DNA from 4 places in the Mesorhizobium sp. B2-2-3 genome. Region 3 is predicted to be linked to each of the others. Evidence: riboswitches for the same ligand, from Rfam matches in the RefSeq annotation. Region 3 holds a riboswitch; each other region holds the start of a gene.
The links. A riboswitch is a leader RNA that binds a small molecule or an ion and turns the genes downstream of it on or off. The one in region 3 is predicted to bind cobalamin.

Region 1 (7,821 bases), on a different contig from region 3:
CGCGCTGCCGTAGCGCCTCGAAAAGCGCGTCGATCGGCGCGACATCGGCGGCGAGCAGCATCGAGCGGTAGAAGAGGACGGGAATGGTGCGAGCATTGATGTTGTCAACGTCGAGTCCCATCACACCCCCCTCTGTCCTGCCGGACATCTCCCCCGCAAGGGGGGAGATTGCCCCGTCATCGACGCTCTTGCCCCTTTCAGATGGTGCAAACACATCCTTTTCTGACGCAACAAAAGAGGAGCCGGCCTTGATGACAGCCGATCTCCCCCCTTGCGGAGGAGATGTCCTGCCGGACAGAGGGGGGTGTGAAGGATCGTCAACATTCGATAAGTCCGGCTTCTCCACGACTCCGCGCCCCGGCTCATAAAACCCGGCTTTCGGCACGCTTACCGGCTCGGCAATCTCGCCATCAGACCCCGCCAACCGCGCCAGCCTGCGCACCAGCGCGCTCATATTGGCCGGGCCGCCCTGGCGGAAATAATTGAGCAGCCCGTCCAGTTCCTCGCGCGGCAGCGTCGAGGCTTCGATCAGCCTGATATCCTCGTCGTGGCTTTCACCGGGAAGTAGTGCCAGCTTTATGCCGCGCTCACGGGCAACCACGGCCAACTGGTCGCAGCCGTAGCGCCACCACTCGTAACCGCCGAGAATACGCACCAGAATGACTTTGGCGTGACGGGCGACGCTGTCGATCCAGAGGTCGACGGACATGGGGTGGCGCAGGTCGCGCAGCGCGGCCAGCCGCATCGTGGGCAGCCGATCGGCGTCGCCTTTCCAGGCCGCTGCCAGTCCGGCCAGGTCGCTGTCCGTGAAGGACAGCGCCACCATTTCCGCCGGCGTCTGCCGCAGATCGACCGGCTCGGCGAGATCGTCGAGCGAGGCGGATGTGGTGGTGAGGATGTGCATCGCGGTCGGTGTTGCCTCAGCCGGCGAGGATATGCTCGATCGCCGGGCGGTTCAGCCCCTTGAGGCCGATGACGACCAGGCGCGAGCGGCGGTCGTCGTCAGCCGTCCAGGCGCGGTCATAATAATGATTGACGCGCGGACCGACCGCCTGCAGCAACAGCCGCATCGGCTTGCCGCCGACCTCGACGAAGCCTTTCACCCGCAGCACGTTCTCCTGTTCGGCGGCGGTCGCGACGCGCTTTGCCAGGTCGTCCGGGTTGGCGATCGAGGGGATGTCGACGATGAACGTATCGAAGTCGTCGTGCTCGTGGTCGAAGGCGCCGTCATGATGGGACTTGCGGTTCTCGATGTCGTCCTCGACGGCGAGGCCTAGCCCGAGCAGCACGGACGGATCGACCTTGCCATGAGCCGTCGGCACGACCTTCACGGCGCGGGCGGAGTGTTCGCCAATGATGGCGTTGGCGCGAGCCGAACCTGCGGCATCCATCAGGTCGCTCTTCGACAGGATGATGAGGTCGGCGCAGGCGATCTGGTCCTCGAACACCTCCTCGACGGGGTCGTCGTGGTCCAGTGTCTGGTCCTGCGCGCGTTGCGCCTGCAGGGCGTCCATGTCGTTGGCGACGCGCCCCTCGGCCAATGCCGGACCGTCGACCACGGCGATTACGCCGTCGACTGTCACCCGGCTCTTCACTGTCGGCCACTGGAAGGCCTGGACCAGCGGCTTGGGCAGAGCCAAGCCTGAGGTCTCGATCAGGATGTGGTCGACCTTCGGCGTCAGCGACAGGATCTGGTCGAGCGCCGGGACGAAATCGTCGGCGACGGTGCAGCAGATGCAGCCATTGGCCAGTTCGACGATGTTTTCCTCCGGGCAGGTGTCGATGCCGCAGCCCTTGAGGATCTCGCCGTCGATTCCGATGTCGCCGAATTCGTTGACGATGATGGCGATCCGCTTGCCGCCCGCGTTCTCCAGGAGATGGCGGACCAGCGTGGTCTTGCCGGCACCCAGGAAGCCGGTGACCACGGTACAGGGGACGCGGGAGAGAGTGGCGGCGGAAACTGCGGCGGTCATGATCAGTCCTTCAGCATGTCGAGGGGAGGAATGCGGGCGACGAGGCCGCGCTTGAGGGAATCCGGGCGACCACGCCACGGAATGAGGCCGTTGGTCGAAGCGGCGAAGAGTTTCGCGCCGGTGACGAGATCGGCGCCGCTGGCGATGTTCAGGTCGCCGAAGACATAACTCCAGCAGCCGTCGCGAAGAATCGCGGCACTGAGACGGCGCTTGCAGTTGCCGAGGCATTCGACGGTGCGGACACGGACATTGTCGGCCGTTGCGGCTTGGCGCGTATCTTGAGCCAAAACTTCGCCGGCGCGGGGATGGGCATCGGAACCGGTCTCGTCGCGGCAGGAAGCGCAGATGATGACAGTGACGCCGGCCAAGGCGTCGCTATCGCCAGACAAGTCGCTATCGCCAGACAAAATGTCCGCTGTTTCAGCCGGGAAACTGCTGTCACGTTCCAAATCGGGCTCCTTGCCCGGAAAACCCGCCGGGCGATCGGATTCTTATGTCTCAGACGGCAGGTCTCCTGGCTCGCGGGTCATCGCCTTCGTGCCGCCTTCCCGGGACCGTCCCAGTGGTTTTCGGCCTTGGCTCGTCGCTTACAGTTGCGGGGACAGCCGCGGATTTGAAATCGAGATTTCGCACCGCATTCCCTCTTGGCTCCTCCCTTTGCCGAGAGGAGACCGTCTGGAATGGATTTAGGCTCTTGCAGGCGGCGGTGTCAACGCGCGTCTACGACACGGCAATGTCGGCGAGCGGCTGCCCAAGGTCGCCGGCGGGCGTAACCTCGATCCGTTCGAGGCCGAGCCAGCCCTGCATCTGCGTCAATTCCTGGAAGAGTTGCGCGGCGGTTTCAGGCGGCGCGCCGGGCTCGGCATAGGCCGCGTGGACGCGTAGCACGCTGGCCGGCCGGTCGGCCTTGAGGTCGACGCGCGCCACGATCCTGTCGCCGAGCAGGAACGGCAGGACGTAATAGCCGTATTGCCGTTTTTCGGCAGGGGTGTAGATTTCTATGCGGTAGTGGAAATCGAACAGCCGCTCCGTGCGCGAGCGCTCGAAAACGACCGGATCGAACGGCGCCAGCAAGGCGCGGGCCTCGATTTTTCGTGGAATACGGGCCTCCTTATGGAGGTAAGCCGGTTTGTTCCAGCCCTCGACACGCACCGGCACCAGCTCGCCTGTTTCAACCAGCTCCTCCAGCCGGCCCTTCATGTCGGCCGGCGACAGGCGGAAATAGTCGCGCAGGTCGCTTGCTGTCGCGACGCCATGAGCGCGGGCGGATATCCGCAGCAATTCCCGATGCGCGTCCTCGGCTGACGGCACCGGCAGATCGAGGATCGCCTGCGGCAGCACGCGCTCGGGCAGATCGTAGAAGCGTTCGAAGCCACGGCGGTGCGCGGTGGTGATGCGTCCTGCCCAGAACAGCCATTCGAAGGCATGCTTGGCGTGGCTCCAGCCCCACCAGCCGCCGGACCCTTTCTGGCCTTCGAGCGCGGAGGCGGCGATCGGGCCGCGCTCCGCGACCTCGCGGTAGATCTCTTCGATATAGGCGGCGTGCTCGCGGCCCCATTTGGCGAGACCCAGATACATTTCATCGCCACGCTCCGCGCGCTGCATGCGCCAACGCATCAGGGGATAGGTCTCGACCGGCAGGAAGGAAGCCTCGTGCGCCCAGTATTCGAAAACCGTGCGCTTGCGCGTGACGGCGGCGTTGTCGAGCAAGGCGAACGGGTAGGGACCAAGGCGCGAATAGAGCGGCATGTAGTGAGCGCGCACCACCGCGCTGACGGAATCGATCTGCAGCAGGCCGGTACGCGAGAGCACGCGGGCGAAGTGGCGTCGGTCGGGCGTGCCGGCGGGGCGGGGATCAGTGAACCCTTGGGCGGCGAGCGCGATACGCCGGGCCGTGGCAAGCGAGATCTTTTCCTTCATTCGGATGCGACTCTGATGGCTTGTTGAGCGTCGTTCGGACAGTTGATTCCGGCCATGCTAGCAGGGTTTTGGCGGCAACTCTGTCAGGAGAGAAAAGTGGAGTAAAAAGCGAAGGAAATCAGACAGGAGCGGATCGGACCAGTTTCTTCCCTTATGCCGTCCAGGCCAGTGTTTTGAACAAGGTTTGACTTGCTTCGCCGGAAGCGCTGCGCTAACCCTCGCCGCGTTGCAGCAAAGGCCCCTTAAAACGGTTCAGCGGTTAAACTGTCACGCTTCCGCAATGGGGTCTGGTGCTGTAATCAAAATGGATTGGCGCCAACGGAAAGCCGCAGCATGAACGCACTTCTCAGTTCGTACCTGCCCATCGTCCTGTTTATCGCAGTGGCGGCGGCTGTCGGCGTCGCGCTTATCGTGGCGCCGTTCCTGGTGGCCTACCGCAATCCCGACCCGGAAAAGCTTTCCGCCTACGAATGCGGGTTCAACTCCTTCGATGACGCCCGTATGAAGTTCGACATCCGCTTCTACCTGGTGTCGATCCTGTTCATCATCTTCGACCTGGAAGTGGCCTTCCTGTTTCCGTGGGCGGTGTCGTTCTCGAAGATCGGCATGCTCGGTTTCTGGTCGATGATGGTGTTTTTGGCGGTGCTGACCATCGGCTTTGCCTATGAATGGAAAAAAGGAGCGCTCGAATGGGATTGAGCGACAGTTCCGGCACGCTCGTCGCGCCGAAGCCCAAGGGTCTGATCGATCCCAATACCGGCAGGCCGGTTGGGTCCGATGATCCGTTCTTCCTCGAAATCAACAACGAACTCGCCGACAAGGGCTTTCTCGTCACCTCGACCGAGGCGCTGATCACCTGGGCGCGCAGCGGCTCGCTGATGTTCATGACCTTCGGCCTCGCCTGCTGCGCCGTCGAGATGATCCACACCTCGATGCCGCGCTACGATTCGGAGCGGTTCGGTGTTGCTCCTCGCGCGTCTCCGCGCCAGTCCGACATCATGATCGTTGCCGGCACGCTGACCAACAAGATGGCCCCGGCGCTGCGCAAGGTCTACGACCAGATGCCGGAGCCGCGCTACGTCATCTCGATGGGCTCCTGCGCCAATGGCGGCGGCTATTACCACTATTCCTATTCGGTGGTGCGCGGCTGCGACCGCATCGTGCCGGTCGACATCTATGTGCCCGGCTGTCCGCCGAGCGCCGAAGCGCTGCTCTATGGCATTCTTCTGCTCCAGAAGAAGATCCGCCGCACCGGCACGATCGAACGGTAAATCCATGGCCGCATCCCTGAGCGAACTGTCGACCTATCTCGGCGAAAAATTGATTGGCCGCGTCAATGAAGCAGTGTTCGCCTATGGCGAACTCACCATCCATGTCGAGCCGCGCGATCTGATCGAAGTGGTGACTTTCCTGCGCGACGATCCGCGCTGCCAATTCATCTCGGTCATCGATGTCTGCGGCGCCGATTATCCGTCACGGGCCAAGCGCTTCGACGTCGTCTATCACCTGTTGTCGCCGAGGCAGAACGTGCGTATCCGCATCAAGGTGCAGGCCGACGAGGAGACGATGGTGCCGTCGATCACCGGCGTCTATCCCGGCGCCGACTGGTTCGAGCGCGAGACCTACGATCTCTATGGCGTGCTGTTTTCGGGTCACCCGGATCTGCGGCGCATCCTCACCGATTACGGTTTCGACGGTCACCCGCTGCGCAAGGATTTCCCGCTGACCGGCTTCGTCGAGGTGCGTTACGACGACGAGGCCAAGCGCGTCATCTACGAGCCGGTGGAACTGAAGCAGGAATTCCGCAATTTCGATTTTCTGTCCCCGTGGGAAGGCACCGATTACGTGCTGCCAGGGGATGAGAAGGCAAAGCAGTAATGGCTGAAACCTCCGTCCGCAATTTTAACATCAACTTCGGACCGCAACACCCTGCCGCGCATGGTGTTTTGAGATTGGTTCTGGAGTTGGACGGCGAAGTGGTCGATCGTGTCGATCCGCATATCGGGCTCTTGCATCGCGGCACCGAAAAGCTGATCGAGCACAAAACCTACCTGCAGGCAGTGCCTTATCTCGACCGGCTCGACTATTGCGCGCCGATGAACCAGGAGCATGCCTTCGCACTGGCCGCCGAGCGCCTGCTCGGCATCGAGGTGCCGAAGCGCGGTCAGCTGATCCGCGTGCTCTACTGCGAGATCGGCCGCATCATGTCGCACATCCTCAATGTGACGACGCAGGCGCTGGACGTCGGCGCGCTGACGCCGCCTCTGTGGGGCTTCGTCGAGCGCGAAAAGCTGATGGTGTTCTATGAGCGCGCCTCGGGTTCGCGCATGCATGCCGCCTATTTCCGTCCGGGCGGCGTTCACCAGGACCTGCCGCAGAAGCTGCTCGAGGACATCGGCAAGTGGATCGATCCGTTCCTGAAGTCGATCGACGACCTCGATCAGTTGCTGACCGGCAATCGCATCTTCAAGCAGCGCAATGTCGATATCGGCACGGTTTCGCTGGCCGACGCCTGGGCCTGGGGCTTTTCCGGCGTCATGGTGCGTGGCTCGGGCGCTGCCTGGGACCTGCGCAGATCGCAGCCCTATGAATGCTATTCGGAGCTCGATTTCGATATTCCGATCGGCAAGAACGGCGACTGTTTCGACCGCTACCTCGTGCGCATGGAAGAGATGCGCCAGTCGGCGAAGATCATGCGCCAGTGCATCGATCTCCTGCTCGGCAAGGAAAGCGCCGGGCCGGTGTCGAACCTCGACGGCAAGGTCGTGCCGCCAAAGCGCCAGGCGATGAAGCGCTCGATGGAAGCGCTGATCCACCACTTCAAGCTCTACACCGAGGGCTACCGCGTGCCGGCCGGCGAGGTCTATGCGGCGGTCGAGGCGCCCAAGGGCGAGTTCGGCGTCTATCTGGTCTCCGACGGCACCAACAAGCCTTATCGCTGCAAGCTGCGCGCGCCCGGTTTCGCGCATCTCCAGGCCATGGATTTCCTGTGCCGCGGTCACATGCTGGCCGACGTCACCGCCGTCCTCGGCTCCCTCGACATCGTGTTTGGTGAGGTCGATCGCTAAATGTCAGTCCGTCGTCTCGCAGAAGCCAGCGTCCAGCCAGCATCCTTCGCCTTCAACCGGGCGAACGCGGCCGCGGCCAAGCAATGGATCAAGAAGTACCCGAAGGGCCGGGAACAGTCTGCGATCATTCCACTGCTGATGCTGGCGCAGGAGCAGGAAGGCTGGGTCACCAAGGCGGCGATCGAGACGATTTCGGACATGCTCGGCATGCCGCGCATCCGCGGGCTCGAGGTCGCGACCTTCTACACGCAGTACCAGCTGAATCCTGTCGGCACGCGGGCGCACATCCAGGTTTGCGGCACCACGCCCTGCATGCTGCGCGGCTCGGAAGCGCTGATGGACGTGTGCCGCTCCAAGATCCACCATGACCAGTTCCACACCAACGACAAGGGAACGCTGTCGTGGGAAGAGGTCGAATGCCTCGGCGCCTGCGTCAACGCGCCGATGGTCATGATCTTCAAGGACACGTTCGAAGACCTGACGCCGGAACGGCTGGCCGAAATCATTGATCTCTACGATGCGGGCAAGGGGGCCTCGGTGACGCCGGGGCCGCAGAACGGCCGCACCGGCTCGGAGCCGGCCGCCGGCCTCACGACGCTGAAAAGCGAGAAGGCGATCCTGAAGTCGACCCGTGACAGGGAGGCCAGGGAAGCCGCCAAGGCCGCCAAGGCGGCACCCGACGCGATCATCGCGGCGCCGGTGCCAACGCCGGCCGCCACCCCTGTCGCGCCGTCCAATGCCAGCAAGCCGAAAACCGATGCGGCTGAAACCAGCCCGGCGCTGAAAACGCCGTCGCCGGCCAAGGTCGCGTCGGCAACGGAAAAAGCGGCGAGCGTCGCGGCTCCCCGCCACTCGGCGAC
Region 2 (7,821 bases), on a different contig from region 3:
AACTGATGGCAGGGCTCCCATTCCAGACCCAGATTCTCATCCGGCAATTCGTTGAACATCAGTTCCCAGGCGTCCGGATTATGGGCGATGTTCCAGTCGCCGGCGGCCCAGTTGCCATCCATGGCGCAATTCTCGAAGGCGATGCGCACGCCCTTGTCGGCCGCGCGTTTGGCCAATTCGCCCCAGACTTCGCGGTAGCGCGGCAGGCTGTCGGTCAGCGGCTTGCCGCGGATGCGGCCGGTAAAACCGCTGACCAGATTGGTGCCGAACAGATGCGCGCTGTCGATCACCGTTTCCCAGGCCTTGAGCACGCCGCGGTCGGTGTCGCCGCTCTCGAGTGGATTGCCGAACACGCCGATCGAGCTGACGCTGACATCGGCATCGCCGATCGCGTCGCGGATCTCGCCGGCGAGCCGCCCCAGGTCCTTGCCGCCCAGCGTCTGCCAGAAGAAGGGCTGGACGCTCTCGAAACCGAGCGGCAGGATCTGCCTGACATAGGCGGCCGGGTCTTCGAGATTGGCCCGCACCATGGTGCCGATCCTGATGTCGAGAAGCGGGTTCGGCATGGTCATCCTTCCTGCCTGGGGATTTCGATCCGGCGCCCGGTCTCGGCGCTTTCGATCGCCGCGAAAACCATGGCCAGGCTCTTGATATTGTCGGCGCCGCGCGTCTCCGGCTCGGTGCCGGTTTCCACGGCGCGGACGAAATCTTCCATGACGCCGAGATGCCCGCCGATGCGGTCGGCAGGGTCGAGCGGCGGCACCGCTACCGGCACGACCTTGTCGAGCAGGCCTTCGCGTTCCGGCAGCACGGCTTCGGCCTTCAACTCGTCATGACCATCCCAGGTCAGGCTGCCGCGTTCGCCGACGATGCGCCAACTGCCTTCCCAACTGGTGCGGAAACCGTCGGCGCACCAACTGCCGCGATAGGTGAACATCTTGCCCTGGCCGAGCTCGAAGGTGGCGCTTGCCGACGATCCCTGCCGGTACCAGGAATTGGCCGGCTCCCATTCCCGGCAATACACTTCGGTCGGCTCGCCATCGACCATGTAGCGGGCGGCGTCGAACGTATGGATCGCCATGTCGAGCAGCAGCACGTGGCGCATGTCTTCGCGGAAACCGCCGAAATGCGGTGCCACGAAAAAATCGGCATGGATGCTGGTCGCAGCGCCGATGGCGCCGGAGCCGAGAAAGCGCCGGATGCGCCGGACGTTGGCGACGTAGCGGCGGTTCTGCACCACGGCATGGACGCGTCGGGCGCGCCGGGCAGCGTCGATGATGGCGCGCGCATTGTCCGGGCTGTCGGCCAGCGGCTTTTCCGTCAACAGGTGACAGCCATGGGCAAAGGCCGAATTCGCCACCGCGCCGCGGGCGGCGGGCACGACCACGTCGAACACCGCATCGGGTCGGGTCTGGCCCAGAATGGCGTCGAGATCGGTCCCGATCGCGACCCCTGCGAGGTCGTATTCGCGGGCCCGCTGGCGCGCCCTGTCGGCGTCGAGGTCGACGAGACCGACGATCCTGACGGCAGGGGATTGGCTGATGGCCTCGAGCCAGGTTTTGCTCATGGCTCCGCACCCGACCAGGACGACGTGCATCATCCAGCGCTCCTCCGGCCAACCCCTCCTGGCTGGCACCCACGGCAGTCCGTAAATGACTTCCGTAAACGTTTACGATGACACACCCGATGGCATATATTGTCAATCGGATTTGTACCGTCGGCTCTGAAACGCCTTGGCCGCACGACCGGCTGGTGCTAGCCAGAAGCAGGAGGGGGAGGTCTTGGCGTCCAGCATTCACGATCTTGCGCGGCACCTGAACATTTCGATCGGTACAGTCTCGCGCGCGCTTAACGGGCGCGCCGACGTGAACGCCGAGACACGCCAGCGCGTGCTCGAGGCGGCCCGGAAGCTCAATTATTCACCGAACCACTCGGGCAGGAACCTACGCCGCGGCACCACCCATGCCGTGGCTTTCATGCTGCAGCCGCATCCGGGCGACCAGCAGTATGGCGAGCCGTTCTTCATTCCGTTCCTCACCGGACTGCAAGCGACATTGGCCGAGTGCGGGCTGGACCTGATCATCGTCATGGGCGCGCCGGCGGATTATCAACAGGAGCGGCTGCGCCGCGTCGTCGAGACGCGTCGTGCCGATGCCGTCGTACTGGCCTGGACGCGGCGCGAGGACGATCGCATCGACTATCTGAGCAAGGCCGGCTTTCCCTTCGCGACGCTCGGCCGAAGCCGGTCCGGCGACGACAGCTATCCCTCTCTGGATCTGGATTTCGAGAAGGCGGGCGCCGATGCGGTCGACCGGCTGGTTGCGCGTGGCCACCGCCGCATCGCCGCCATCCGGCCGTCGCTTGACCTGAATTTCGGTTATCTGTTTCTGGAGGGTTATTGCAAGGCGCTGCGGCGGCACGGCATCGAAGTCGATCCCGGCCTGATTGTGGACGGTTTTATCAACGAAGCCGGTGGCTACGCGGTGACACCGCAAGTCATGCGGTCGAAGGATCCGCCGACCGCGATTATCTTCAACAACGACTCGATGGCGCTCGGCGGCTGCAAAGCGCTCGCCGAAATGGGGATCAAGCCCGGGCAGGATGTCGCGGTGATCGTCATCGTCGACACGCCGCTCTGCCGTTATTTCTCGCCGGCGCTGACCGGCTTTCGTCCGAGCCTTGACCCGATGGGGCGGCGGCTCGGCGAAATCCTGCTCGCCTCGCTCCCGGCTTTCGCCGGCGCGAAAGGGCCAGAGATCATTCGCGAGGTCTGGCCGCTGGAACTGGTGGCGCGCGATAGCGATTGACCACACGTTTGTATTGTTATAACAGAACATACATCGACCTTGCCTTGACGCTGCCTGCATCCTAGGCTGCGACTCGTGATGGTCCCCGCGCCGCAAGGCGAGGGGTGAAAAGGGAACATGGTGAGGCCCGATTTTCGGGTCGAAGCCATGGCTGCCCCCGCAACTGTAAGCGGCGAGCAAAATCCGAGAAGCCACTGGCCGGCAAGGCTGGGAAGGCAGGATGGCGCAACGACCCGCGAGCCAGGAGACCTGCCATCTGCATGAGTTGACCGGACGGGGTGTGCCGGGAGGAGACGCAGGTTTCGGTCTTGTCGACCGGTTCAAGCCAGCTTCCTTCCGTCGCCATTTTGAAAGTGACGGAAGTTGGACGGCTCCATCGATCGCGTACATCGCATTGCCATGCATCGCATCGTCGTGTGCACGCTTTGCCGCGATATCGCCACCGAGGTGAATTCAGGCCAGCGTCCGGCAGGACTGGCAAGCAAGACGCTGGCCCGTATTCCGGCAGGCCCTGCAAGGAATTGCCCATGACCGCGCCGCTTCTCGATGCCCGCGACCTGGCCGCAGCGGCGGATGGCCTGCATCTGGTGTATCCGGTCAGCCTTTCGGTGGCGGCGGGCGACCGTCTCGCCATCATCGGTCCCAACGGCGCCGGCAAGACGACATTGCTGCGCATGCTATCGGGCATGCTGAGGCCGAGTTCGGGCGAAGTGAAGCTAACCGGGCGCTTGCTGGACAGGATTTCGACCGCCGAGCGGGCGCTGCACATCGCCGTCGTCGGCCAGACCGATCAACCGGATCCACGGCTGGCGGTGATCGACTATGTCGAGCTCGGCCGGGTTCCGCATACCGGCCGCAGGCACAGGAGCGAGGAACGCGACATTGTCGTCGAGGCTCTGCGCCGGACCGGGCTGTTGCCGCTGCTTGGCCGCACCATCGGCTCGCTGTCGGGCGGCGAGCGCCAGCGCGCCCAGCTTGCCCGCGCCATCGCGCAGGAGCCGAAGATCCTGTTCCTCGACGAGCCGACCAACCATCTCGACCCGCGGGCGCGCAGCGAGTTGCTCGAACTGGTTGCAGGCCTCGGCATGACCGTGATCGCGGTGCTGCACGATCTGGCGCTGGTGACGCCTTTCGCCACCAGGGTCGCGGTGATGAGCCATGGCCGGTTGCATGTGCTGGCGCCGCCACGCGAAGCACTCACTCAGCAGCTGATCCGCGAGATCTTCGGTGTCGAGGTCTTTAGGTTGCGCCACCCGACGGAGGACCGCGAGCTGACGGTGTTCGAGGTTCCGAACCGTGCCGCGCCATCTTCGTGAGCGCAGATCCAATTCCCGTGCAACGAAGGAGCAACATCCGTGAAACGCCTTGCCGTATCTCTTGCCTTCTCCCTGCTGGCCTCTACGGCCTTCGCCTTTCCGGTGACGGTCGACAGCTGCGGCAAGTCGCTGACCTTCGACGCGCCTCCAAAGCGCGCTGTCATTCACGATCTCAACATGGCCGAGATGGCCTTCGCCCTGAAGCTGCAGCCGTCGATCGTCGGCCTGACCGGCATCACCGGATGGTACAAGGTCGGCCCCGAATTCAAGGCCGAGCAAGGCTCGATCCCGGAACTGGCGCCCAAATATCCGACGCTGGAAAACCTGGTCGCTGTCGAGCCCGACTTCTTCTTCGCCGGCTGGTATTACGGCATGAAGCCGGGCGGCGAGGTGACGCCCGATACGCTGGCGCCACACGGCATCAAGACCCTGGTGCTGACGGAAAGCTGCGTCCATCTCGACAAGAACCGGCCTGCCGCTTCGATGGACCTGCTCTATGGCGATGTCGAGAAGCTGGGCAAGATCTTCGGCAAGGAGGCCGAAGCGGATAAGCTCGTCTCCGGCTGGAAGGCGCAGCTCGCCGAAATCGCCGCAAAGGTCGGCGACCGCAGGGGAACGCGCGTCTTCCTCTATGATTCCGGCGAGGACAAGCCGTTCACATCAGGCAAGTTCGCCATTCCCAACGCCATGATTTCCGCGGCCGGCGGCGACAACATCATGGCCGACATGGACACCAGCTGGGGCAACACGGATTGGGAGACGGTGGCCTCGCGCAATCCGCAATTCCTCATCCTGCTCGACTATCAGGATGGCGGCGGCTACCGGAAGCTGCTCGATTTCCTGAAAGCGCATCCGGCAATGAAGGAGATAGACGCGGTCAAGAACGAACGCTTCGTGGCGCTTCGCTATGCCGAACTGACACCCGGACCGGCCAACATCGAAGCGATCGGCAAGATCGCCAGGGCGATGCATCCGGAAGCATTTTAACCGGGAAGATGACTTTGCGGCACAAGGCATTCGTATTGGCCATGATGGCGGCCGCGTCGGCTATGGCCGCGCTCGCGCTGCTATCGATCGCCTATGGTTCGACGATGATCCCGCTGGGCGACGTCGTTGCAGCACTTGGCCATGCGATCGGATTGAAGGGGCATGACGTGTCCGGCCCGGTCGGCAGGATCGTCGTCGACCTCAGATTGCCGCGCACCATCCTGGCCATCTGTCTCGGCGGCGGCCTGGGCGTGGTCGGCGCGCTGTTGCAGACGGTGACGCGCAACGATCTTGCCGATCCGTTCCTGTTCGGTCTCTCGTCGGGAGCCGCCGCCGGCGCTGTCTCCGTCATCACCGTCTTCGGCGACAGTTTCGGGATCTGGACGCTACCGATCGCCGCGTTCACCGGCGGTATTCTGGCGGCTTGCGTTGTGCTTTTGCTGGTTGCGCGGGTGAGGGGACAAGGCCCCGAACGGCTGATCCTCGCCGGACTTGCGGTCTCCTTCATGTTCACCGCATTGACCAATTACCTGGTCTTTGCCGGTGACCAGCGCGCCGCCCATTCGGTGCTGTTCTGGACGATGGGCGGGCTCGGCCTGGCGCGGTGGGACAATATCTGGCTAGGTGCGCTTGGGGCCGGCACGATTGCGGCGTACGGGCTGTGGAATCATCGCCGGCTGGACGCTTTCCTGGCCGGCGAAAATGCCGCCGAAAGTCTTGGCGTGCCGGTGGCGCGAATGCGACGGACGACGTTTCTGGTCGCCGCGTTTTCGACCGCGATCCTGGTTTCGGTCGCCGGCGTCATCGGCTTCGTCGGCCTCATGATCCCGCATCTGTCGCGGCCGCTGGCTGGTCCGCTGCATCTGCGCCTGATCGTAAGTTGCGCGCTGTTCGGGGCGGTCCTGTTGCTGGCAAGCGACCTTCTGGCACGCACATTGCTGCCGCCGCAGGAACTGCCGATCGGCATCATCACCAGCTCGCTCGGCGCCTTCTTCGTTGTCACCATGCTGATCCGTAACCGCTTGTGATGGGTGTAGCGGCAGCCGAAAATCATCGGACGCAGCCATGATTGTGCTGCACGGCTGCCATGCACGTTTGCTGGCTTCTGGAACAATGCCGGACTTGAATGATAAGCACGCTTATTATATATGCCACTCATGGTTTCCGAAGGCGTAGACAGATTGGGATTTTTGATCCACGACGTGCAGCGGCTGATGCGAAAGCGCTTCGAAGCGCGCGCCAGCGGCCTTGGCCTGTCCTCGGCGCAATGGCGCCTGATGGTTCGCGTCGCCAAGGAAGCGGGCGTTTCGCAGGCGCGGCTTGCTGAACTGCTTGAAATCGAGCCGATCAGCGTCTCGCGGCTGGTTGACCGGATGGAGGAGGGCGGCTGGATCGAGCGCCGCTCCGACGCCGCCGACCGCCGCGTGCGCATGATCTTCCCAACTCCCAAGGCAAGTGCCGCGTATGCGGAGGTCAAGAGCCTCGCCGGCGAAGTCTATGAGGAGTCGCTGACCGGCGTTTCGCCGGACGATCGCCGCGTCCTGATCAGGGCATTGGATGCGATGGCACAGAATCTCGCGGATGGCGATTCACCGTCCTGCGACAAGGTCAAGAATACGGAAGGCGCAGCAGCATGAACGCGGTAGCCAAGGTCGACGAAAACGCCGCCAAAGTGGAAATGGAAGCGCCGCAGCAGCCGGCCGCGGCCCCTGTTACAATGACACCTCCGGCAGAGCCGGCGCCGGTGCCAAAGAAGAAGCGCCGTCTCGGCCGCTTCTTGTTGATGTTCGCACTGCCGGCGGCGTTGGTCATTGGTGGCGGCTATGTCTGGGTCACTGGAGGGCGCTACCAGGAGACGGAGAACGCCAACCTGCAGCAGGCCAAGGTATCGATCGCCTCGGACACGGCGGGCCGCATCGTTCAGGTTGCGATCTCGGACAATCAGAGGGTGAAGCAAGGCGATCTTCTCTTCGCCATTGACCCCGAGCCTTACCGAATCGCACTTGCGCAGGCCGACGCGGCGGTGGCCGCCGCGCGGCTCAACGTCGAACAGCTGCGCGCCGCCTACAGCCAGGCCATGGCGCAGGAGAAATCCGCCAGCAGCGAAGTTGCCTATGCCCAGTCGCAATACGACCGTGCCGCCGATCTCGCCCAGAAAGGCATCAACGCCAAGTCTTCGCTCGATGAGGCCAGGAACGATCTCGATAAGGCAAAGCAGCAGCTTGCCGTCGCCCAACAGGGCATCGTCAGCGCCAAGGCGGCGCTGGGCGGCAATCCCGATATCGAGACCGACAAACATCCGACCGTGATGTCGGCGCTCGCAGCGCGCGACAAGGCTGCCTACGACCTGGCGCAGACCACCGTGAAGGCGCCTGCCGATGGCGTCGTCTACCAGGCCGCGTCCTTCAAGGTCGGCCAGTATGTCGGCTCCGGCACGCCGCTGTTCTCGCTGGTCGAGACCGGCGATACCTGGATCGACGCCAATTTCAAGGAAACACAGCTGACCAATATGAAGCCGGGCCAGAAGGCAGAAATCGTGGTCGACACCTATCCGGGCAGGACCTTCGAAGCGACCGTCAAGGCTATCGGCGCCGGCACCGGAGCGGACTTCTCGCTTCTGCCCGCCCAGAACGCTACCGGCAACTGGGTCAAGGTCACCCAGCGCATTCCGGTCCGCCTGGAGCTGAGCGATCCCGACGCCAAGATGATGC
Region 3 (7,821 bases):
GACATGGATCAGCACGGGGCCCTTGCCATTGTCACGGACATTTTTCAGCACCGGGATCAGATGGTCCAGATTGTGGCCGTCGATCGGACCGATATGGTAGAAGCCGAGCTCCTCGAACAGCGTGCCGCCGGTGACGTAGCCGCGCGCATGCTCGACCGCCCTGGTGATGGCACGGTCGGCACGCTTGCCAAGATACGAGGTCAGTTTCTTGCCGAAGTCGCGCAGGCCGACATAGGCCTTGCCAGAGGCCAGGCGCGCCAGATAGGCGCTCATGGCGCCGGTCGGCGGGGCGATCGACATGTCGTTGTCGTTGAGGATGACGATCAGGCGGGCATCGAGCGCGCCGGCATTGTTCATCGCCTCGTAGGCCATGCCGGCCGACATGGCGCCGTCGCCGATGACAGCGACGACATTGTTGCGGCCGCCGGCAAGATCGCGGGCCGCCGCCATGCCGAGGCCGGCCGATATCGACGTCGAGGAGTGGGCGGCGCCAAACGGATCGTATTCGCTTTCGGTGCGGCGGGTGAAGCCGGAGAGGCCGCCCTCCTGCCGCAGGGTGCGGATGCGATCGCGGCGCCCGGTCAGGATCTTGTGCGGATAGGCCTGGTGGCCGACATCCCAGATCAACCGGTCATCGGGCGTGTTGAAGACATAGTGCAGCGCCACGGTCAGTTCGACCACGCCAAGCCCGGCGCCGAGATGACCGCCGGTGCGCGACACCGCGTCGATCAGTTCGAGGCGAAGCTCCGATGCCAGTTGCGGCAATTCGCTTTCGGAAAGCGTGCGCAGCTCGGCCGGGATGCGGACCTTGTCGAGAAGCGGCGTATGCGGCGTTGCGTTCACGGGTAGGCCCAAGCTTCTGTTCATGCGCGGGATAGGCCGCCGGCAGGCGAAAGTAAATGCCTGCCAAATGACGCGAAAGGCACGCCCCGTCGTCGACTTCCTCAGCCTTCCGGCAGTGGAATGAACTCTTCCTCATCGCCGGGAACGATGTCGAAGCGGCCGGTCTTCCATTCTTGCTTGGCCTGTTCGATGCGCTCCTTGGAGGACGAGACAAAATTCCACCAGATGTAGCGCTTCGAGCCCAGCGAGGCACCGCCGAAAAGCATGAAATGGGCACCAGCCTGTGAGGATACGACGATCTCGTCGCCGGGCCGGAACACCAGAAGCCGTTCCGCCGGAAACACGTCGCCGGAAATCGAGACCTCGCCTTCCAGCGTATAGATGGCGCGTTCTTCCGCGTCAGCAGGGATTTTCACGCTGGCGCCGGGCGCCAGCCTGAGGTCGGCGTAGAGCGTCTCGGAATCGGCTCGCACCGGGGAACGCAGCCCCTGGAAATCGCCTATAACGATGCGGCCGCTGACGCCTTCCGCGTCGATGTCGGGAAGCCGCGCGACAGCGGTGTTTTCGAAAACCGGCGCCACTTCCTCCTTGCCGTCCGGCAGCGCCAACCATGTCTGCAGCCCCGAGATCGACATCGGCGCGCCGCGCAGTTCTTCCGGCGTGCGCTCCGAATGGACGATGCCGCGGCCGGCGGTCATCAGGTTCACGTCACCCGGCTCGATCACCATCTCGGTGCCGAGCGAATCGCGATGCCTGATCCTGCCGTCGAACAGGTAGGTGACCGTCGACAGGCCGATATGAGGATGCGGCCGGACGTCGAGCGCCTGACCGGCACGCAGGATGGCCGGGCCCATGCGGTCGAAGAAGATGAAGGGACCGACCAGCCGCCTTTTGGCAGTCGGCAAGGCGCGGCGAACCTGAAAACCGCCAATGTCCTTGGCGTTCGGAATGACCATCAATTCGATCTGGTCGCTGGCAAAGGCATCGCCGGCTTCAGGATCCTTCCCGGGAAAGAAGCTCATGAACTCTCCTTGTCAGCGGCCGATGGCTGCTTTGGCCAGATCAGGCAAAGCGGATCGCCGCCTTCGCCCGCAGCTTGGCCGCAACCTCCTCGCGATTGCGCGGATGCTGGTTGGTTTCAAGCGAATCGAGAAGCTCGCGCGCCGACGCCGCGATGGCCTCGACGGCATGGTCGAATGCGTGCTGGTTCTGCTTCGAAGGCCGCGTCGTTCCGCTCAGCTTGCGAACGAATTGAAGGGCTGCATCGCGCACCTCGTCGTTGGTCGCCGGCGGATCAAAATTGAACAGGGTCTTGATGTTTCTGCACATCGCTTCCGTATCTCCTCTTGTCCTGGAGCCGTTTCAATCGGGACGCGTTCTATCCTCAATCATGATCGTGTCAAAAACCAGAGAGACGGCTGCGTGCCTCAATCCGCGTCCAGCGGCTCCGTCCCGACCGGCTTGCCGTCGCGGGACAGCCTGATCTTCTCCACCTTGTCCTCGGCCGCCTTGAGCAGCCGGTCGCAATGCACCTTCAGCGCCTCGCCGCGCTCGTAGATCCTAATGGACTGGTCGAGCGGCACATCGCCACGCTCCAGATCATCGACGATCTTCTCCAGCGCGTCGAGAGCCTGTTCGAAGCTCATCGCCTTGACGTCTTCGTTGGTTTCACCAGCCATCATTCATCCTTTCATCAGTCGCCCGACATGGGCGGCGACCGAAAATGCCAATCCTTGCAGATCGTAGCCGCCCTCGAGCAGGCTGACGAGCCGGTTGCCGCTGTGGCGCGCCGCGCGCTGCATGAGTTGGCCGGTCGCCCAGTCGAAATCATCCTCGGTCAGGTTGATCTCGGCCAGCGGGTCGCGATGATGCGCATCGAAGCCGGCCGAAATGATGATCAGGTCGGGTGCAAAATTGTCGAGCGAGGGCAGCACGCGCGACAGGAAGGCATCGCGGAACGCCTCGCTGCCGGTCTGCGGCGCAAGCGGCGCGTTGACGATGTTGCCGGCGCCGGTTTCGTTCTTTGCTCCGGTGCCGGGGTAGAGCGGCATCTGGTGCGTCGAGCAATAAAGCACGGACGGATCGTCCCAGAAAACATCCTGCGTGCCGTTGCCGTGATGCACGTCCCAGTCGACGATGGCGACACGTTCGATATCGTGTTTGCGCTGTGCATAACGTGCGGCGATGGCCGCCGTGTTGAACAGGCAGAAGCCCATCGCGGTCGCTTTCTCGGCATGATGGCCGGGCGGCCGGGCGGCGACGAAAACGTTGTCTGCCCTGCCGGCAAAGACGTCGTCGACGGCGGCGTTGGCGGCTCCGATCGCGGTGATCGCCGCCTGCCAGCTCTTCGGGCTGGCCGTTGTGTCGGCATCGATGCGGGCGATGCCCGTCTCGGGAATGGCGGCGCGTACCCGCTCGACGAAATCCTCGGGATGCGCGTAGAGAATGGTGGCCTCGTCGCCTTGTGGCGCCTCGAGGCGGTCGAGCGCGGCAAAAGCCTCGTCGTCGAGCACGCGCTCGATGGCGCGCAAGCGGTCCGGCCGCTCCGGATGGCCGGGTGGCGTGATGTGCTCGAGGAAGATCGGATGGGTGTAGAGACGAGTGGCCATGCTCCCTATCTAGTGCCCCGGCGCGGCGATGGCCATGCGTTGCGGCCTGATGGTTGGGGAAAATCGCGCTTGCGTCCGTTCGCGTCGCCGCGGGGATTGGCGGCGCAGGGGCTTCGTCGTAAAGTCCCCGCCACTGCCTGGTGCCCGCCGCGAGCGGGAGAATCGGGAACACGGTTTGATACCGTGGCGTGCCCAACGCTGTAAGGGGGACCGCGCCGGTAAATGCCACTGTCGATGACGGGAAGGCGCCGGATGCGGGTTGATCCCGAGCCAGAAGACCGGCCTGGCAGGCATCGTCATCCGCATGGTCAGGCGGACGGCAGTTGATTGCAATCGCAAGGGGACAAGCGATGCCGGACAATATGACCATCCCCGTGGGTGACGGATTCGACCAGATGGCGCGCGATGCGGTCTACCGCGCCATGTTCACGCGGCGCGATGTCCGCAGCCATTTTACATCAGAGGCCGTCGACGACGAGGTCTTGGCGCGGCTGCTGCTTGCCGCCCATCACGCGCCATCGGTCGGCTTCATGCAGCCATGGAATTTCATCGTCATTCGTGGCACCGAACGACGGGAACAGGTGCGCGACCTGTTCCTCGCTGCGCGCGAGCAGGAATTGCCGGCGATCGAGGAAGAGCGGCGGGCACTCTACCGCAAGCTCAAGCTGGAAGGCATCTGCGAAAGCGCGCTCAATATCTGTATCACCTGCGACCGCCGACGCTCACAGGGTTCGCCGCTGGGACGCTGGCACAATCTCGAGATGGATCTCTACAGCACGGTCTGCGCGGTGCAGAATTTCTGGCTGGCGGCGCGCGCCGAAGGCGTCGGCGTTGGCTGGGTCAGCATTATCGAGGCGCAGGCGTTGAAAGGCCTTCTGTCGATTCCCGAGCATGTGACGCCGGTGGCCTATCTCTGTGTCGGCCGTGTCTCGGAGTTCGCGCCGAAACCGGACCTCGAAACACATGGCTGGGGGCGGCGGCTGCCGCTGCCCGAGCTGATCATGAGCGAGACGTTTTGCGGACAGGGCGAAGTTCCGCTCAAATCAACGATCGCACGCCTCAAGGCGGCAACATGCGAAAAGTCTGACAAACCCTTGATTTGATTGCGGATACGGCATGCCCAGAGCTGCCGGCGGCCTGCCGTCGTCAGGCGGCTCCGGCATCCTTCCTCAACAATCCTTCGAGCAGTTGCTTGAATGCCGCCACCACGGTCTTTGATGTCGCTTCCGGGTCGTTCGAATTGGCGATCCGCTGCGCCGCCTGGCTGCTCGCCCCGTTGATCAGCCGTGCCGCGGTCTCGGGGTCTACGCCCGGGACAACTACCCCGTCGCCCTGCAGCGTCGTCAGGTGATCGGTCATCGACGCGACGCAGGCATTGGCGTTCGGCCATTGCGCGGGATCCCCCAGCACGGCCGGACCGTCCCGAAACATGATGCGCTGGATTTCCGGCTCCAGCGCCATTTCGATGTAGCTCGTGCATTCGTCGACGAAGCTTTGCCAGCGGGTCGGTGCTTTCGCTGCAACCTCATTCACCCGTGCCGCCATCTCGGCGTCTATCTCGGCGATAACCGCCTGCAAAAGCCCCTTCTTGTCCCCGAAATGATGATAGAGCGCACCGCGCGTCAGCCCGGCCGATGCGGTGAAATCATCCATCGATGCCTCGGCATAACCGATCGTTCCGAACGCATGCCGGGCCGCGGCAATCAATTTGGCGCGCGTTTCGGCGATCATTTCCCTGCGGGGCTTGTGCATCTCTTCTGGCCTTATCCACATACGTCACGTATGCCAATTGACATACGCGACGTATGATCTATTTAGTTCATACGCATCGTATGTAATTTCCGAATCGCCTTTTGTCGAGGAACGGACCATGCAGAACCCCTATTCCGAGATCTTTCGAGCCCCTGGCGCCAAGGGCTTTGCCGCTGCAGGCTTCATGGCGCGCCTGCCGATCGCCATGGCGCCGATCGGCATCGTGGCGATGCTGTCGCAGACGCGTGGCGAATACTGGCTGGCGGGTGCCGTCTCGGCGACATTCGCGCTGGCCAACGCTTTCCTGGCGCCGCAGATCTCCAGGCTGGTCGACCGCCTCGGCCAGACATGGATCGTCGTGCCCACCACCATCATCTCCGTGCTGGCATTCCTGCTGCTGATTGCGTCGGCCAACCAGGATTGGCCGGTATGGACAATGTTCGTGTCGGCGCTGCTGGCAGCGGCCATGCCCAGCATGCCGGCAATGGTGCGCGCGCGCTGGACCGAGCTTTTTCGCGGCCGGCCGGAGATGAACACCGCCTTCGCCTTCGAATCGGCGGCCGACGAACTGGTCTATATCGCCGGCGCGTCGCTGTCGGTGGGCCTCAGTGCGGCGCTGTTTCCGGAAGCAGGCATGCTGGCGAGCACGTTGTTTCTCGCTTTGGGCTCGATAGCATTCATCCTGCAGCGATCGACCGAGCCGAAAGTGCGGCCGGTGGACCATGGTTCGACTGGCTCGGCAATCCGCCTGCGGCCGGTACAGATCATCACCTTCACCCTGATCTTCATCGGCGCGACCTTCGCGACGACGGAAGTGAGCACCGTGGCGATCACCAAGGAGTTCGGCCAAGCCGGTGCCGCAAGCCTGGTGATCGGCGTCTATGCGCTGGGATCGTTCGTGTTGGGCATCGTGGTCGGCGCGCTCAACCTCAAGACGCCGCTACAGCGCCAGCTGACCGTCGCGGTCGCCATCATCGCAGTCAGCACGATTTTGCCGCTCACCGCCGACAGCGTGCCGATTTTGGCGCTGACCGTCTTCATCAGCGGCGTGGCGATCTCGCCGACTTTCATCACGGCATTCGGCCTGATCGAACGGCATGTGCCGGAAGCGATGCTGACCGAGGGCATTACCTGGGTGACAACGGGAATCGGCATCGGCATGGCGCTGGGCTCTTTCGCCGCCGGCGCGGTGGTGGATGCGTTCGGCGCCCAGAACGGGTTCTGGGTCTCGGTGGTCGCGGGCGGCATCGCGCTGGTCACGGTGCTGCTCGGCCAGCGCAGTCTTGCCACTCACAAATGCGAGTTGGATGGGTGTGAAGCGGCCGTCGCTGCCGCGGAATGAACCATGACGCGTCCGGTTCAGCGGGTCGGACGCTATTGCCGCCGTCGAACCTAGAGAATCTCGGTCTTGGCGATGTGGATGCCAAAACCTTCGAGGCCGACATAGTGGCGCTCGCGCGAGGCGATCAAATTGATCGAGGAAATGCCGAGATCCTTCAGGATCTGAGCACCGAGCCCGATCTCGCGCCATTCATTCTCGCGACGGCGCGCCTCTTCGTGGTCCTCCCGGTCGCCGCTCGCCGGCCGGTTGCGCTCCTGGTGGGCGACACCGACCGAGCCCTCGCGCAGATAGACGATGACGCCGCGCTTGCGCTCGCCCATCGCCTTCATGATGGCGTCCAGCCGGTGGCTGGTGCCGAAGACGTCGGTCACCACGTCCTCGGAGTGCAGACGCACAGGCACCTCTTCTCCGTCGCGGATGTCGCCGAAGACGACGGCGACATGGTGCATGGAATCCCAGGGCAGCGTGTAAGTGAAGACCTGCGCCTTGCCGCCGAGCGTGTCGATCTCGGAGCATGCCACGCGTTCGACCAGCGTTTCCTTGCGTTGTCGGTAAGCAATGAGGTCGGCGACAGAAACCTGCTTGAGGCCGTGCTCCTCGGCAAAAGCCGCGACCTGCGGGCCGCGCTTGACGGTGCCGTCGTCATTGACCAGTTCCGAGATCACGCCGATCGGCGGCAGGCCGGCGAGCTTGCACAGATCGACGGCCGCCTCGGTATGGCCCGAACGCATCAGCACGCCGCCTTCGCGCGCGATGAGCGGGAAGATGTGGCCGGGGCGGACGAAATCGGAGGCGCCGACATTGCCGTTGGCGAGATTGCGCACGGTCAGCGTGCGGTCGTCAGCTGAAATGCCAGTCGTGGTGCCGTGCTTGAAATCGACGCTAACCGTGAAGGCGGTGGTGTGCGCCGAATCATTGTCGGCGACCATCGGCGCAAGGTTGAGGCGCTTGGCCTCCTCGCGCGGCATCGGCGTGCAGACGATGCCCGAAGTGTTGCGCACGATGAAGGCCATCTTTTCCGGCGTGCAATGGACGGCGGCGACGATCAGGTCGCCCTCGTTCTCGCGCCCGTCATCATCCATGACGACGACGATCTCGCCGCGCTCGAAGGCCCGGATTGCTTCGACGATCTTCTTCTGGTCGTAAGACATGGAATGCTCGCTTCGCTCGCAAGGGAGTAGGGGAATAGGGCAGTAAGGGAGTAGGGGAAAGGAAAAATTGCTCGTCTCGCGGGCAGCTTAACAGACTGCCCTACTGCCCTACTGCCCTACTGCC
Region 4 (7,821 bases), on a different contig from region 3:
CAAGGCGAAGCTCGCCGATTGGCTGAAGTAGCCTCTAGCCGTCGATCCTCAGTTCGAACGGGTTGCCTTCAAAGGCATCGGCGCCGCGCCCGATCGCTTCGATTGCCGCGATCATGCGGCCGCCTCGACCAAGCAGCGCGTCGGCCACCGCGATCAGCCGCGGATTGGGCGTCGCCGAAGGCGACAACCTCCGCAACGTCCGGGCCAGCTCGGCCTCGTCGCGTTTCGGCGCCAGCGCGGCAGCGATGATATAGGCGGAGGCTGTCGAGCGGCTGATGCCGGCATAGCAGTGAACGACCATCGGCCTTGCGCGGTCCCAGCGGCGCGCGAAATCGAGCAGATTGCGCACATGCTCCTCGCCCGGCATGGTCATGCCATCCTGCGCCGCCGCGATGTCGTGCATGACCAGGTGCAGATGGTTTTCCCTCATGATCGAGGCCGGGCGGAGCACATCGGTGCCGGCGGCCAACAGCGACAGCAGCCGCTCGGCGCCGGTCCTCGCCACCGTTTCCTCGACCTTTGCCAGCGAGCAGACATGAATCATGGTTCGACACCTTTCGCTCGATCCTCGCGCCGCGCCGCCCATTCGGCAAGGGCGGATTCGAGCCGCAGCCACTCCTCCTCGTTCCCCGGCAGGCCTGCCCGCAGGACGTGCGGGCGGTCGGTGAAATGGCGAAGCAGGATGCCGCGCTCGCCAAGCACAGAAAACAAGCCGGCGGCATCCGGCAGGCTGAAATAGCGGAACAATGTGGTGCCGCCCGCGACAGGCACGCCGAAACGACCGAACAGTCCGTCGAGCCGAGCCGATGCCTCCGCCAGCGACGCGCGCATCGCGTCCTGCCAGCCGATATCGGCAAGTGCGCGAATGCCATATTCCAGCGCCGGGCCGGCGACAGCCCAAGGTCCGAATTGCGTTTCCAGCCGCTGGGCCGTCGGCGCATCGGCAAGCGCAAATCCAAGCCGCAAACCGGCCAGCCCGAAAAACTTGCCGAAAGAGCGCAGCACGACGATGCCGCCCTGGCCGACATCGCCGGCAAGGCTGTGTTCGCGCGGGCCGACATCCATGAACGCCTCGTCGACGACCAGCAGCCCGCCCTTGGCGCGCAAACCGGCGGCCAGCGCCAGCAGCCGGTCGCGCTCGACGATGCGCCCATCCGGGTTGTTCGGGTTGACCACGACGGCAAGGTCGGCATTCGCCAGATCAGCGAAATCGCTGACTTCGGTCACCTCGTGCCCCGCGATCGCCGCCGCGCGGGCATGTTCGGCATAGGTCGGCCCTAGAACGAGCGCCCTGCCCGGCGCGACCAGCGATGCCACGCGCGGCAGCAGGATCTGCGTACCGGGCGCAGCGACGACATTGGCTGGCGAGGGCGCACCATAGCTACTGGCTGCGATCGCCGTCAGCTCACGCGCCCGCCCCGCTTCCGGCAATCGCGACAGCGAGGTGGCGGGCAGCTCGAAAAGCGGGTAGGAGTGCGGATTGATTCCGGTCGAGAGGTCGACGAAAGGCTGGGGGGCGTTGGGGAAAAGCGCCCTTGCCCGGCCGAGACTTCCACCATGGTCCACCGCTCCTTCAAGAAGCTTCATGTCAGTCCTGATCGCTTTCCTGTCATTGGCCATCGAATCCGCGCTGGGCTACCCCGACTGGCTGTTTCGCGCCATCGGCCATCCCGTGACGTGGTTTGGCAGGCTGATATCCTTTCTCGATCGCAGGCTCAACCGCGCCACTGATCCCGACGCACTGCGTCGCCAACGTGGTGTCCAGGCGCTTCTGGTCATCGTGCTGGTGCCGGCGCTAATTGGCCTGTGCGTGCAGATCCTGCTCTGGTTCATTCCCCTGGGACTGTTCATCACCGCCCTTCTGGCAACATCGTTCCTGTCGCAGCGGAGCCTTTATGAGCATGTCGAGGCCGTCGCCGATGCGCTCGACTCGGGCGGCCTCGACATGGGCCGCGCCGCCGTCTCGCGCATCGTCGGCCGCGATCCCGAAACCCTCGACAGGGCCGGCGTCTGCCGCGCGGCGATCGAGAGCCTGGCCGAGAATTTTTCCGACGGCATCGTTGCCCCCGCCTTCTGGACGGGCGTCGGCGGCCTCGCCGGCGGCGCCGCCTACAAGGCCGCCAACACCGCCGATTCGATGATCGGCCATCGCACGCCGCGCCACGAAACGTTCGGCAGGGCAGCCGCACGCTTCGACGATTGGATCAACCTGCCGGCGTCGAGGCTGACGGCGTTGCTCATCACGTTGGCGGCTTTCCTGGTGAAAGGCGCCGACGCGAAAGCCGCATGGCAGGCGGTGCGGCGCGACGCGAAAAAGCACCGCTCGCCCAATGCCGGCTGGCCGGAGGCGGCGATGGCGGGCGGGCTCGGCCTGGCCCTCGCCGGGCCGCGCAGCTATGGCGGCGTAACGGTCGACGACGCGTTCATGGGCGAAGGCGGCCGGCGCGAAGCCGACAGCATCGACATAAGGCGGGCGCTGAAACTTTATCGTGTCGCCGACTGCCTGTTGATCGCGCTGTTCGGCGTGGTTTCGGCGATCGTCATTCTGGCATGATCTCACCCCCCGTGAGTTCTCTCCCGAAGGGGAGGAAGGGAGCCGGGCTGCAACAGGTTCGCGCCTTTCCTCTCCCCCGTCGATCGGGGGAGAGGTGGCTCGGCGAAGCCGAGACGGAGTGGGGGTCGACGAGCTCGGCAGTCGCGGTTCTCGCACCCGCCGGGTTGCGCCTGCCTGTCTGCGGACCGCGCGTTCGATCACCGCCTTCCCCCAATCCGTCGCTGCTTCGCAGCGCCACCTTTCCTCCCTCCGGAGGGAAAGGAAGTGAGCCCTGCTGGAAGCGTTTGGCGACCAGACTTGAATGCTCATCCACAAAAGGGGACAACAGCTCTCAAAACTCCACCCCCTGCTGCGCCTTCACGCCCGCCGCGAAATGGTGCTTGGTCAGCCCCATCTCGGTCACCAGGTCGGCCGCCTCGACCAGCGCCGGCTTGGCGTTGCGGCCGGTGACGACGACATGCAGGCCCTCGCGGCGCGCTTTCAGCGCGGCAACCACCTTGTCCAGATCGAGATACTCGTAGCGCAGCGCGATGTTGAGTTCGTCGAGCACGACGAGACTGATCGACGGATCGGCCATCAGCTCCAGCGCCTTGGCCCAGGCGGCCTCGGCCGCCGCGATGTCGCGCTTCAGATCCTGCGTCTCCCAGGTGAACCCCTCGCCCATCGCGTGCCAGACGACGCGGTCGCCGAAGGCGGCGAAGGCCTCCTTCTCACCCGTATGCCATTTGCCCTTGATGAACTGGACGACGCCGACGCGCTTGCCGTAGCCCAGCATCCGCAGCGCCAGGCCAAAGGCAGCCGTGGTCTTGCCTTTGCCCGGGCCGGTGTTGACGATCAGCAGCCCCTTTTCGACCGTCTTGCTCGCCACCTCGGCGTCTTGGACCGCCTTGCGCTTGGCCATCTTGGCGCGGTGGCGCTCTTCGTCCTTTTCGTCGATGTCGGTCATGTCACTTCACCTTGAGCGGCAGCCCCGCCACCATCAAAAGCACGCTCTCGGCAATCGCCGCGACCTGCTGGTTGAGCCGGCCGGCGGCGTCGCGGAACCGGCGCCCCAGCGCATTGTCGGGCACGATGCCTTGCCCGACCTCGTTGGATACCACGAACCAGGGTCCGCGCGGCCGCGACAGCATGTCAGCCAGCCGCCGACATTCGGCCTCTACATCATGATCGGCCAGCATGTGATTGGTCAGCCAGAGCGTCAGGCAGTCGACAAGGACCGGCTGGTCCTCCGGTAGGGCCTCGAGTGCACCGACAAGGCCAAGCGGTGCATCGATGGTCGTCCAGCCCTCGCCGCGCCGCGACCGGTGCAACGCGATGCGCTGCTGCATCTCGTCGTCATAGGCTTGCGCCGTGGCGATGTAGGTCCATGGCGAAGGCAAGGCCGTCATCAGCGTTTCGGCGTGCGCGCTCTTGCCGGAGCGCGCACCGCCGATGATGAAGGTCAGTCTTCCGCGATCAGGCAAAGCTGTCGCGCAGGCTCGTCGCGCTGCCGGTGAAGCGTCCACGCACCACGCCGACGGCAGCGCCGAGCACGAGCCAGAACACCAGGTTGGTTACGGTCACCGCCACCACGAATTGATGATGCAGGCCTTCCGGAATCGGCGTCTCGAAACTGTCCGGCTGCGGCGCGCCGACAATATGCGGCGCGACGATCAACACCACGCCCAGAATCGCCAGCGGCAGTGATTTGCGGAAGGCGATCAGGGCAAGGCCGATCGCCGTCGCCGCCACCGTCGCCGTCCACCAGATCTGGCGTGGCAGAAGCTCGGCGGCAGGCATGGCCGGCAGTTCCGGCGGCAGGCCGAGGCCCGGCGCCAGCGTGAACACGGCAAAGCCGGCCAGTCCCCAGAACACGCCCTGGCGCCAGTTGCCGATGCCGCCGGCGAATTCCGAAACCGCGACCAGGACCAGCGCGAAGCCGATGCCGGTGACGATGTTGGCAAGCACGCTGAAGGCGAAGCGCTCGAAGCCGTCGGCCGGCGCCCAGCCTTCCTCTTCAGCCGGAACAGCTTCAGCGGCTGCCGGCGCGGCGGAGCTCATGGCATTGCCCGCCGGGGCGGCAGAGTTCATGGCGTTGTTGTCGGTCGGGGCCGGTGCGGTATGGTCGTGGTGGTGGCCGCCGCCGGCCTGTTCGTAGACTTCCGCCTTCAGGATCAACGGCACGGTGGCATAGGCCTGCATGCAGGCGAGAACGACACCGGCCACGAGCCCTGCGATCGCCGCGATGAACACGACGTTGCGAAACAGGTTCATGATGTCAAATCCCTATCAGTGGCAGGGAAACGCCATCGAGTGGCGATAGTCGTGCGCGGCATTGTGGACCGCGTCGATATGCGAGAAACCGACAAAGCCTACGACGAAAACGCCGAGCAGCGCCGCGAGCGCGAGCTGCAGGAGGCGCGACTGCGAGGAGATGGAGGCGCCGAGGGAGACGGAAGCGGTATTCATGTCTTGTCCTTTCACCCTCCACCCGAGGGCATCGAAGTCAGTTTCCTGTCGCCGGCAGGTCTCCTGGCTCGCGGATCAGCGCCCTTCCCCACCTTCCCGAAGAAAATCTTCAGTGGCATATGGAGAGGACTACCGCACACAGTTGCGGGGGCAGCCACGGCATTGGGCAACAAATCTGCCCGCACCGCATTCCCTCTTGGCTCCAATCGGAACCGACGACGAAGGTGACTATAGGGAAAATCGCCGCATCCGGCAAACCAAATTCCGACGGCGACAAGCGCTTTAGCGCCGTCCGGCCGCTTGCTCCGCTGCAATTGACAATTTCCGTGGCCGGGTGTCGGCTGCCATCCTCACAGGAGGCCAGCCATGCAGCCCGTCCAGAGCCAGCACGCCCCCTATAACGGCCTCACCCGGGCCGAGCCGACATTGCCGTCCTCGGCCTATTGGGATGCGGCGGCCTACCAGCGCGACCTCGACGCCATCTGGTACAGGAACTGGCTGCTCGTCTGCCGTGAAGCTGATCTCGCCCAACCGCTGGCTTTCCACACCTTCCGTGTCGGCACCCAGGAGATCGTCGTGCTGCGTGACGATACCGGCGAACTGCGCGCCTTCCACAACACCTGCCGGCATCGCGGCTCGCAGCTTTACCAGGAACGCGAGGGCCGGCTGAAGGCGCGGCTGATCACCTGCCCCTACCACGCATGGTCCTATTCGCTGCGCGGCGATCTCGTGCGCGTGCCGTCGAAAACGCTGCCCGAAGGTTTCGACAAGGCGGACCATCCGCTCTATCGCGTCGCGCTGTCGGTCTGGCGCGGCTTCGTCTTCGTCAATCTCGCGGAAGATGCCGCCGGCTCGGCGCAATCATCCTTCGACCCGGCCTCCGGCGATCTCGGTAACTGGCCGCTGGAATCGCTGGTATCGGGCCATGTGCTGCGCAAAATGATGAACTCCAACTGGAAAATCTTCTGGGAAAACTTCAACGAGTGCCTGCATTGCCCCGGCGTCCACAAGGACCTGTCGCGGCTGGTGCCGATCTACGGCCGGGGCCTGATGGGCCGGCATGACGACCCCGAATGGACCCGCCATGCCGACAATGACGCGCCGGAATTTTCCGGCGGGCTGCGGGCGGGTGCCGAAACATGGTCACGTGACGGCCAGGCGCATGGGCCGGTCTTTTCGGGCCTGACGCCGGCCGAGCACGCCGCCGGCCAGACCTACGCCACCAGCCTGCCCTCGATGTTCATCGTCGGCCACGTCGACTATGTCAGGTCCGTACGGCTGGTGCCGCTTGGCCCCGAGCAGACCGAATTGACCGCCGAATGGCTGTTCGCGCCCGACGCGCTCGCCGCCACCGACATCGACAACATCGTCGGATTCGGCACCCAGGTGCTGGAGGAGGATGCCGCGATCTGCGAGGTCAACCAGAAAGGGCTGCGCTCCATGCGCCATAAGGCCGGCGTGCTGATGCCGGAGGAGTACGACCTCCACCGCTTCCACGATTGGGTACGCGAACGACATGCTGCGCTTGTGCCGTAAGCTTCACAGCGACTTCGGCAGATACCGCCAGGTGACATAACCGCAGACCGCCGCAAGCAGGCCGAGCGTGACGAAAACCGAGCCCAGTCCGAAAAAGGCCAGCACCACCGAGTAGACCAGCGGCGGCGTCAGTTCGGAAAAGTCGAGATAAGTGCGGTAGACCGCAGCCATCTGCGCCCGCTCATAAGAGCGGACCGAGCGCATGAAGGCGGTCGAGCCCAGCGCGTCGAGCGCGATGGTGAAGAAGGCGCCGCACAGCAGGAAGGCGCCGGTGACGAGCGGCGCGCTTTCGCCGACGGCACCCGCCGCCAGCAGCACCACCGACATGGCGAAATAGGCAAAAGTCATGGTCCTGCGGCCGCCGAAGCGCTTGCCGGCCTTGCCCCAGAAAATCGCCATGAACAAAAGCGCGTTGCCTGCCGAAACCAGAATGCCGCCGGCAAGTTCGCCCTCACCGGTGATGACCATGAACAGCGGACCATAGACGAAAAATGTCGTCCAGAAGCAGGAGCGGCCGAAGGCGATCAGCCAGGCCAGCCTCAGCCTCGGCTGCGCGACGAAGCGGCCGATATTGGCCAGCGGGTTGACCGGGCGCGTCTTGCCCGGCCGGATCGAGGGATTGTCGCCGAGCCGGTAGGTCCAGAACAACGCCAGCAGGGCCAAGGCGAATACGGCGACCGCGCCATGCGCGGCATAGATGCCGAAGCGCGTGTAGAGAAAGATGCCGAGCGTCGGCCCACCCGTCCAGGCAAACATCGACCACGCCATGCGCAGCGATTCGGCCTGCATGAAATCGGTCTTGCGGATGTGGTCCATGATGTAGAGGTTGAGCGTGATCGACAGCGCACTGGCGCCCATGACACGGCACAGCATGCCGGCCAATTGCCCTGCGAGCGTATGCGTGACGAAGAACAACGAGCCGATCGCCAGCAGGCAGGCGCCCGCCGTGTAGACCCAGCGCCGCGCGAAGCGCTGGATCAGCATCGGCATGAACAGGGTCACCGACAGGCCGAGCATCGCCACTATGGTGTAGAGGATCGAGACGATCTGCTCGTTGTGGAGAATCTCGTAGGCCTGGATCGGGATGACGCTCGACACCGTGGCGCGAGCGAAGGATTCGACCGCGTAGAGCGAGGCGAAGGTGCGGGCATCCGCGGCCTTGAGGGCCGGTAGCCAGATCGGATGGCGCACATGCGTGGACATTGCTTCCCCAAAGCAGAATCAGCAGCCAATCTGCGGCCATCAGTTCGCGACCGGTAACAGGAAACCGACGTGCCCCGGAT

Region 1: it holds a riboswitch for cobalamin, as region 3 does, so the genes downstream of both, FJ951_RS18070 (DUF1636 family protein) here and bluB (5,6-dimethylbenzimidazole synthase) in region 3, are expected to answer to the same signal.
Region 2: it holds a riboswitch for cobalamin, as region 3 does, so the genes downstream of both, FJ951_RS14640 (ABC transporter ATP-binding protein) here and bluB (5,6-dimethylbenzimidazole synthase) in region 3, are expected to answer to the same signal.
Region 4: it holds a riboswitch for cobalamin, as region 3 does, so the genes downstream of both, FJ951_RS17895 (CbtB domain-containing protein) here and bluB (5,6-dimethylbenzimidazole synthase) in region 3, are expected to answer to the same signal.

The regions. Positions count from the first base shown of each region.
Region 1 covers NZ_VFWC01000009.1:103,372-111,192, reverse strand. The annotation lists gene FJ951_RS18080 (cobaltochelatase subunit CobN) at 1-904, opposite strand, end outside; gene cobW (cobalamin biosynthesis protein CobW) at 921-1,973, opposite strand; gene FJ951_RS18070 (DUF1636 family protein) at 1,976-2,422, opposite strand; cobalamin riboswitch at 2,460-2,664, opposite strand; gene FJ951_RS18065 (winged helix-turn-helix domain-containing protein) at 2,694-3,893, opposite strand; gene FJ951_RS18060 (NADH-quinone oxidoreductase subunit A) at 4,227-4,592, shown strand; gene FJ951_RS18055 (NADH-quinone oxidoreductase subunit B) at 4,583-5,164, shown strand; gene FJ951_RS18050 (NADH-quinone oxidoreductase subunit C) at 5,169-5,771, shown strand; gene FJ951_RS18045 (NADH-quinone oxidoreductase subunit D) at 5,771-6,961, shown strand; gene FJ951_RS18040 (NADH-quinone oxidoreductase subunit E) at 6,962-7,821, shown strand, end outside.
Region 2 covers NZ_VFWC01000007.1:87,466-95,286, forward strand. The annotation lists gene FJ951_RS14625 (sugar phosphate isomerase/epimerase) at 1-566, opposite strand, end outside; gene FJ951_RS14630 (Gfo/Idh/MocA family oxidoreductase) at 569-1,600, opposite strand; gene FJ951_RS14635 (LacI family DNA-binding transcriptional regulator) at 1,782-2,807, shown strand; cobalamin riboswitch at 2,870-3,079, shown strand; gene FJ951_RS14640 (ABC transporter ATP-binding protein) at 3,335-4,123, shown strand; gene FJ951_RS14645 (ABC transporter substrate-binding protein) at 4,163-5,110, shown strand; gene FJ951_RS14650 (iron ABC transporter permease) at 5,119-6,138, shown strand; gene FJ951_RS14655 (MarR family winged helix-turn-helix transcriptional regulator) at 6,268-6,747, shown strand; gene FJ951_RS14660 (HlyD family secretion protein) at 6,744-7,821, shown strand, end outside.
Region 3 covers NZ_VFWC01000004.1:297,489-305,309, reverse strand. The annotation lists gene dxs (1-deoxy-D-xylulose-5-phosphate synthase) at 1-867, opposite strand, end outside; gene FJ951_RS10045 (pirin family protein) at 945-1,865, opposite strand; gene FJ951_RS10040 (DUF2277 domain-containing protein) at 1,906-2,172, opposite strand; gene FJ951_RS10035 (exodeoxyribonuclease VII small subunit) at 2,271-2,522, opposite strand; gene FJ951_RS10030 (histone deacetylase family protein) at 2,526-3,452, opposite strand; cobalamin riboswitch at 3,574-3,754, shown strand; gene bluB (5,6-dimethylbenzimidazole synthase) at 3,803-4,555, shown strand; gene FJ951_RS10020 (TetR/AcrR family transcriptional regulator) at 4,599-5,204, opposite strand; gene FJ951_RS10015 (MFS transporter) at 5,323-6,546, shown strand; gene ribB (3,4-dihydroxy-2-butanone-4-phosphate synthase) at 6,597-7,697, opposite strand; gene aroC (chorismate synthase) at 7,798-7,821, opposite strand, start outside.
Region 4 covers NZ_VFWC01000009.1:68,640-76,460, forward strand. The annotation lists gene FJ951_RS17860 (creatininase family protein) at 1-31, shown strand, start outside; gene FJ951_RS17865 (tyrosine phosphatase family protein) at 35-544, opposite strand; gene cobD (threonine-phosphate decarboxylase CobD) at 541-1,587, opposite strand; gene cbiB (adenosylcobinamide-phosphate synthase CbiB) at 1,586-2,554, shown strand; gene cobO (cob(I)yrinic acid a,c-diamide adenosyltransferase) at 2,886-3,500, opposite strand; gene cobU (bifunctional adenosylcobinamide kinase/adenosylcobinamide-phosphate guanylyltransferase) at 3,502-4,017, opposite strand; gene FJ951_RS17890 (CbtA family protein) at 4,010-4,807, opposite strand; gene FJ951_RS17895 (CbtB domain-containing protein) at 4,823-5,002, opposite strand; cobalamin riboswitch at 5,038-5,234, opposite strand; gene FJ951_RS17900 (aromatic ring-hydroxylating dioxygenase subunit alpha) at 5,369-6,538, shown strand; gene FJ951_RS17905 (MFS transporter) at 6,542-7,741, opposite strand.